Regions from separate parts of the Microbacterium sp. CFBP9023 genome, predicted to be linked through region 1. Evidence: predicted binding sites of a transcription regulator. Region 1 holds the regulator's gene; the other holds the start of a gene.
The links. Region 1 encodes LexA, which represses DNA repair genes until DNA is damaged. Its sites were predicted from a motif close to TCGAACANNTGTTCGA; they were not measured.
Positions count from the first base shown of each region.

Region 2: a site for LexA is predicted at 1,929-1,944, ahead of SOM10_RS13370 (HNH endonuclease signature motif containing protein). Genes of this name have one in related genera too.

Region 1 covers NZ_JAXCWI010000002.1:36,218-39,627, reverse strand. Annotated here, with positions in the region: gene SOM10_RS10450 (prolyl oligopeptidase family serine peptidase) at 1-1,041, opposite strand, end outside; gene lexA (transcriptional repressor LexA) at 1,097-1,783, opposite strand; gene SOM10_RS10440 (LysM peptidoglycan-binding domain-containing protein) at 2,066-2,428, shown strand; gene SOM10_RS10435 (histidinol-phosphate transaminase) at 2,520-3,410, shown strand, end outside.
Region 2 covers NZ_JAXCWI010000002.1:586,027-589,436, reverse strand. Annotated here, with positions in the region: gene SOM10_RS13385 (M18 family aminopeptidase) at 1-7, opposite strand, end outside; gene SOM10_RS13380 (EamA family transporter) at 270-1,133, shown strand; gene SOM10_RS13375 (GNAT family N-acetyltransferase) at 1,314-1,715, shown strand; gene SOM10_RS13370 (HNH endonuclease signature motif containing protein) at 2,009-3,410, shown strand, end outside.

The DNA.
Region 1 (3,410 bases):
AGCTCCCGCGACGGCCTCGACGCGACCCGTGTCGACGTCGACGCACCAGACCCCGGGTTCTGTCGTCGAGCCGTTTCCGGAGAGCAGCACGCGGGAGCCCGCGACATCGTCGACACTCACGTGGCCGTCTGCGGGGAGGGGAATGCGGTGGGCGCTGCCGTCGGGGTCGATGACGATGACCCGGTCGCGACCGTTCGTGCGCACAGCCACGACGCGACCGTCGGCGAGCGGGCGGTACCAGCGATTGCCGAGCACCCAGAGGCCGTATCCCGTGTCGGCGTCGTCGTCGATGATCTGCTCCGCCGTGCCGACCGCCTGGGCTCCGCTGACACGCTGTCGGTGCAGAGCCCAGCGGCCCGAGGGATCGTCGGAGTACACGATCTCGTCGTCAGCCGTCCACTCGGGCTGCAGCGCGGCGCGAGTGGACAGCTCTGTGCGCGCGGTGCCGTCCGAGATCACCAACGACGCTCGCTGCCACGGCATCCGATCGCCGGACCACTCGACCCACGCTGCACGAGAACCGTCGGGAGACAGTGCCGGATGAGCGTAGAACGACTCGCCTTCGACGAGGGTCTTCAACAGCGCAGGCCGGTCGGATGCCGACCCGTCGGTCGGGATCTCGACGATGGCGCGTCGGTGAGGGGAGACGGACAGATCCTCCCGCACGGCGAACAGGCGGCCGCTCTGCAGACGCAGACCGCCGTGCGCCGGGCCCGGGGGTGTCAGAGGAACGGGGACACCGCCGCGGGGCATGCGGTGCACGCGCTGATCCTTGGCATCGACGAAGTACAGCGTGCCGTCGGCATCCGCGGTCCACGCCCCGCCGCCGTACTCGTGGACGCGAGACCGAGCACTCCATGGCGCGGGGAGGATCTCGGCACCCGTCGAACTTCGCACGGTCAAGCGACCGCCCTCGGCAGGGATCGACTCACCCCACCAGATCTCGTCAGCCACGAAGGCGCTGCCATCGATCCGCGGAGACGACGCAGCGATCCGGTCGGGGGTGAACGGAGAGGTCCAGGTACCGAACGGCGACGACATGGTTCGAGCCTATGGTGCGTCGACGCCCGCCGTCACCGGCAGGGTGGGAGGGGAGTCAGACCGCGCGCAGCACGGCGACGATCTTGCCGAGGATGACGGACTCGTCGCCGAGGATCGGCTCGAATGCGGAGTTGCGAGGCAGCAGCCAGGTGTGGCCGTCGCGTCGACGGAGAACCTTCACCGTCGCCTCGCCGTCGAGCATGGCGGCGACGATCTCGCCGTTCTCGGCGCTGCTCTGCGACCGCACCACGACCCAGTCGCCGTCGCAGATCGCCGCATCGATCATCGATTCGCCGGACACCTTGAGCATGAACAGGTCGCCCTTGCCGACGAGCTGCCGGGGGAGCGGGAAGATCTCCTCGACCTGCTGGTCGGCGGTGATCGGGACACCTGCGGCGATGCGGCCGACGAGCGGCACGAGCGCCGCATCGCCCACGGGGGTCGCCACATCGGCGGGATTCTCTCCGCTGGTGCCGGGGAGGTCGATGAGCACTTCCATGGCACGGGTCTTGCCGGGGTCGCGTCGCAGATATCCGCTCAGCTCGAGCTGGCCGAGCTGGTGGGTCACGCTGGACAGCGACTTGAGGCCCACGGCGTCGCCGATCTCTCTCATGCTCGGCGGGTACCCGTGACGGCTGATCGACGTCTGGATGACCTCGAGGATCGCCATCTGCTTGGGACTCAGGCTCTTGCGGCGACGGGTGCGCGGGACGTCGGCGTCGGGGGCGGAGATGTCGCTCATGGTGCTCCTCAGGTGTGCGATTCCGGCGTCTCAGTTCGAATGTCGGAGGCCCGTGGTGGGGTGTTGACATCGAAACCGTATCCGAGAATCGCGCCGAAGTGGAAGATCTGTTCGAGCGTGTCGGCCGATTCCCGGACTTCTGTTTCGAAGAACGCTTGACAGATGTTCGAATTCGAAGATAACTTCGGAACGTAGCTTCGCATTCACGGCTCCCGGCCGAGGCGCGAATGCGAACGCTACGCCAACTTCACCGCCCACGCGGTAGATGCAGAGGAGCACGACATGAGCACCATCACCTTCAGCAGTGCAGCAGTCCTTCCGGCTCGTCCGGCGACGCGGCTCAAGCTGACGGCGCGCGGTCGACGTGTCGTTCTCGCTGTCGCGGCCGTGCCGCTCGCAGCCGGGATCGCATTCGCCGCACTCAGCGGCGGCAGTGCGATGGCCTCAGGCGAACAGACCGCCACGGCATCGTTCGCGACGGTGACGGTGATGCCCGGCGACACGCTGTGGTCGATCGCCGAGAGCGTGGCCCCCGGCGCGGATCCTCGCGACGTGATCGGCGACATCACGCGTCTGAACCTGCTGCGCGGCGGCGAGCTGCAGATCGGCCAGGAGCTGGCGATTCCGGCGCAGTATTCGGAATGAACCCGTGAGGGCCGTTCGATCGAGCGGTGCGGCGCGGAAGCGCGTTCACACTCCGTCACCACGAGCGTCTGTGTAGCGAAGGCGGCCTACCATGGGAAGGGTGACTGCATCACTCGCCGACCTCCCTCTTCGCGACGACCTCCGAGGGCTTACGCCCTATGGAGCGCCGCAAGCGCCTCTTCCGATCGCACTCAACGTCAACGAGAACACGCATCCGGTTCCCGACGCGGTCGCCAGTGACATCCTGGACGACATCGCGGTCGCGCTCCGCGATGTCAACCGCTACCCGGATCGCGAGTTCACCACGCTCCGCGAAGGGTTCGCGGAGTACCTCGGTCATGGTCTCGAACCGGCTCAGATCTGGGCGGGCAACGGGTCGAACGAGGTCCTTCAGCACATTCTGCAGGCGTTCGGCGGGCCGGGCCGCACGGCGTTCAGCTTCGCCCCGACCTACTCGATGTATCCGCTGATCTCGAAGGGCACCGGAGCGCGCTGGGTCGCCGGCACCAGGCAGCCCGACTACACGATCACCCCCGAAGAGGCGGCATCGCAGGTGCGAGATGTCGATCCTGACGTCATCCTGCTGTGCTCTCCGAACAATCCGACAGGCACGCCGCTGGGCCTCGACGTCGTCGAGGCCGTGTACGAGGCGTCGAACGGAATCGTCGTCGTCGACGAGGCGTACCAGGAGTTCGCGCCGCACGACGCGGCATCGGCTCTGACCCTTCTCGAGGGACGACCGCGGCTCGCCGTCTCCCGCACGATGAGCAAGGCCTTCGCGTTCGCGGGTGCCCGCGTGGGGTACCTCGCCGCGGATCCTGCCTTCATCGACGCTCTGCGGCTCGTGCGCCTGCCGTACCACCTCAGCGCTCTCACGCAGGCCGCAGCCGTCGCCGCTCTGCGCAACTCCGACGTGATGCTCGGCATGGTCGAGGAGATCGTCGAGCAGCGGGATCGCATCTCCGCGACGCTCGAGGCGCTG
Region 2 (3,410 bases), 550 kb from region 1:
CGGGCATGAGCGACCTTCCTGCAGGGGCGGTCCTTCGATCGTAATCGGCGACTCGATGCGCGATCTCCGCGACGGTCGGATGGCGGTCGTTCACCTTCTCGTCACCATCGGCCGGTACGGTCGATCTCGATAGCGCCTAGGGTTCCGGGGTTCGTCCCGTCTGGTCCGAGCGGCGCCACGGTGCTCCTCCGCAGGAGCGCCGTCATCTGACAGGACAAAAGCCCGGAGGACCCTGTTCGTCGCGCCCGCGAAGAACGGAAGGGTCTCTGATGTCCGCTCTCGCCTTCGCTCTCGTCCTCGCCGCAGCCGTCACTCACGCCGCCTGGAACATCATCGCCCACGGCGTGAGCCGCGCAGGGACGCCGTTCCTCTGGTGGGGGGCCGTCGGAGGAACCGCCGTCTGGATCGGGGTCGTGCCGTTCACCGGAGGGCTCGGCACCGACGACGTGCTGGCGTTCCTGCTCGGCGTCGGAGTCTCCGGTGTGCTGCACGTCGCCTACATGGCGGTGCTGCAACGCGGATATCGCGAAGGCAACCTCTCGACCGTCTACGCGACGGCTCGGGGCACCGGGCCGTTCCTCTCTGTGATCGTCGCCGTGCTGGTGCTCGGGGAGCGCCCGTCGGCCCTCGCGCTCACCGGTGTCGCGGCGATCATCCTCGGAGTCGTCGCGATCGGTCTCGTCGACCGAGGACGCGCCGACCGGTCGCGTCGCCTGGATCCCGGGCTCGTGTTCGGTCTGCTCACCGGCGTCGCGATCGCGGTCTACACGATCTGGGACGCCAACGCCGTGCGCACGTGGAACCTCTCGCCCGTCGCCTTCATGGTGGGGACGATGCTGCTCGAGATCCCGTTCTACTCGCTCGGCGTCCGAGGCCGATGGGCGGCCGTTCGCGCGCTCGGCCGCACCCAGTGGAAGCGCATCGTGGCTTTCAGCATCCTGTCGCCGCTCTCGTACATCCTGGTGCTCACGGCCATCCAGATCGCTCCGGTCGCACTGGTCGCGCCGCTGCGCGAAGTCAGCGTCGTGCTGGTCAGCCTGTTCGGTGTCTTCGCCCTGAAGGAGAGCAGGCCCGGATGGCGTCTCGCCGCGTCCGCGGTCGTCGCCGGCGGGATCGTGCTGCTCGCGCTGTAGCGGTGGATCTGCAGCGGTGGGGCTGTGGTCGTGGTTCTGTGGTCGTGGTCGTGGTCGTGGTCGTGGTCGTGGTCGTGGTCGGGGTCGTGGTCGCTCCGGGTGCGTGGCCTGCGTGATTGTATGGATGCTGTGTGCGCCGGGTGGAGTCTTCGAGAGAGCAGTCCGTCGGATGCGCACTGGATGTCGGAGCTGCGAGCGATCGTCATGCGTGCCGATCTGGAGCGTCTCGGACGCTTCGACCCGGTGCGTGTGCGGCAGCGGTTCCTCGATGGGTTCGTCCCGCAGAACACGCGAGTGATCGTGGTTGCCGGGCAGGACGTTGGCCTCATCGCGGTGAGGCCCGAGAGCGACGCGGTGTGGATCGAGCACTTCTACCTCGATCCCGCTCAGCAGGGCCGCGGCCTCGGCTCCGCGGTGCTGGCGGACGCCTTGGAGACGCGTCATGCGGGCGATGACCGGCCGTTCCGCCTCAATGTGCTGCAGGGCAGTCCGGCGCGACGGCTGTACGAGAGGCACGGCTTCGAGCTCGAGAGCGAAGACGCGGTCGACGTCTTCATGAAGGCCGAGCCGCTCCGGCGCTGATCGGGTGCCCCGTGACGGGTGCTCGGTCTGGGGTCTCGTTCCTCGTGTCTGGGTCCTTGTTCCTCGTTCCTCGTGTCTCGTTCCTCTTGTCTCTTCCTCGTTCCTCGTTTCTCGTTCCTCGTTTCTCGTTTCTCGTTCCTCTTGTCTCTTCTGCCCTCGTTGACTGGTCTCTCCGCTCCTCTTGTGCCTGCGTTGTGCGGCATTCCGGGGGATTGGAATACGTGCTCTGATCTGGTCTAAATCGGACTGGTTTCGGGGGTCGAATGTCGGTGGTTCCGTGATGACTCGAGGGTATGAACAGCATCGTGGAGCGTCTGGGTCGGGTCGTCGCTGACCTTGATGCGGTGCTGTGTGATGACGCGCTGGCGGGGTTGAGCGATGCGGAGCGTGTCGCGGTGCTGCAGGCGGCGGGGGCCGTGTTCCGGCGGGCCGAGGCGGTGATCGTGGAGACCGTGGCGACCGGGGATCCTGCGGGGTTTCCGCATGCGGCAGGGTGTCGCGGGGTGAACGAGCTGGTGCAGCGGATGGTGGGCGTGGATGTGCGGGGTGCGTCCCGGGTCGACAGGGTCGTCGATCTGGTGCGCCGGCCGGTGAGTCTGGCGGGGGAGCGGATGCCGGCGCGGTGGTCGGAGATGCGCGTGGCCTTGTTGGATGGTGTGGTGGGTGTCACGGGGTTTCTGGCGGCGACGGGCCCGATCGAGCGGGTGTGGGACCGGTTGAGCGTGGATCAGCGGTTGGCGGCGGATGTGGCGTTGGCGGGGTGCGCCCGCGGGCACGGGATCGGCGGGGGCGCGGATTCTGGTCCGGCGCCGACGGTGCAGGACCTGAAAGCTCTTGCGGAGGATCTCGCCTCGATGTTCGACCCGGACGGGGAGGAGCCGAAGGATGAGGACGCGCGGCGCAAGCGCGGGATCACGATCGGTCGTCTCACGGACGGGATGCATGCGATCCGGGGGTATCTGACTCCGGATGCCGCGGCCCAGTTGCAGCTGATCCTGGACGCGATGCTGAACCCGAAGGGTGACGGCCCGCCCATGCCGGGAGTGTTCTTCACCCCCAGCGGTGACACCGGTCACACAGACACAGACACAGACACAGACACAGACACAGACACCGGTGTTGACCCGGGTGTTGATCCGTTCAATATGGATGAGCGCAGCGTGCTCGATGGTCGCACCGCGTCGCAGAAACGCCACGATGCTCTCGCCGCCGCTCTCGCGATAGCCGCCCGTCACAAGGACATGCCCACGCTCGGTGGCGCATCCCCGGTGCTCGTCGTCACCGTTGACGCGACAGACCTCGCCCACCATGCGGAAGGTTCTGCTTTCGGTGCGGGCATCGCCGGCGCGGGTGGTGGTGCGGACATCGCCGGCGCGGGTGGTGGTGCGGGCAACGGCGGGTGGGCGACGATCCCTGGATCCGGTGCGCATGTGCCTGTGTCCGTCGCGGCGCAGACCGCATGTGCGGGGGCGATCCAGCGGGTGCTCCTGGACGAGGGGCGCATCATCGGGATCAGCACCACCGACCGCGTGTTCACCGTGCATCAACGCCGGGCGATCATCGCCCGCGACAAGGAATGCCTCATCCCCGGGTGTCACGTGCCCGCATCCTGGTGCGAGATCCATCACGTCACCGAACACGCCCGCGGTGGGCCGACCCACACCGACAACGGTGTGCCTCTGTGCTGGTGGCACC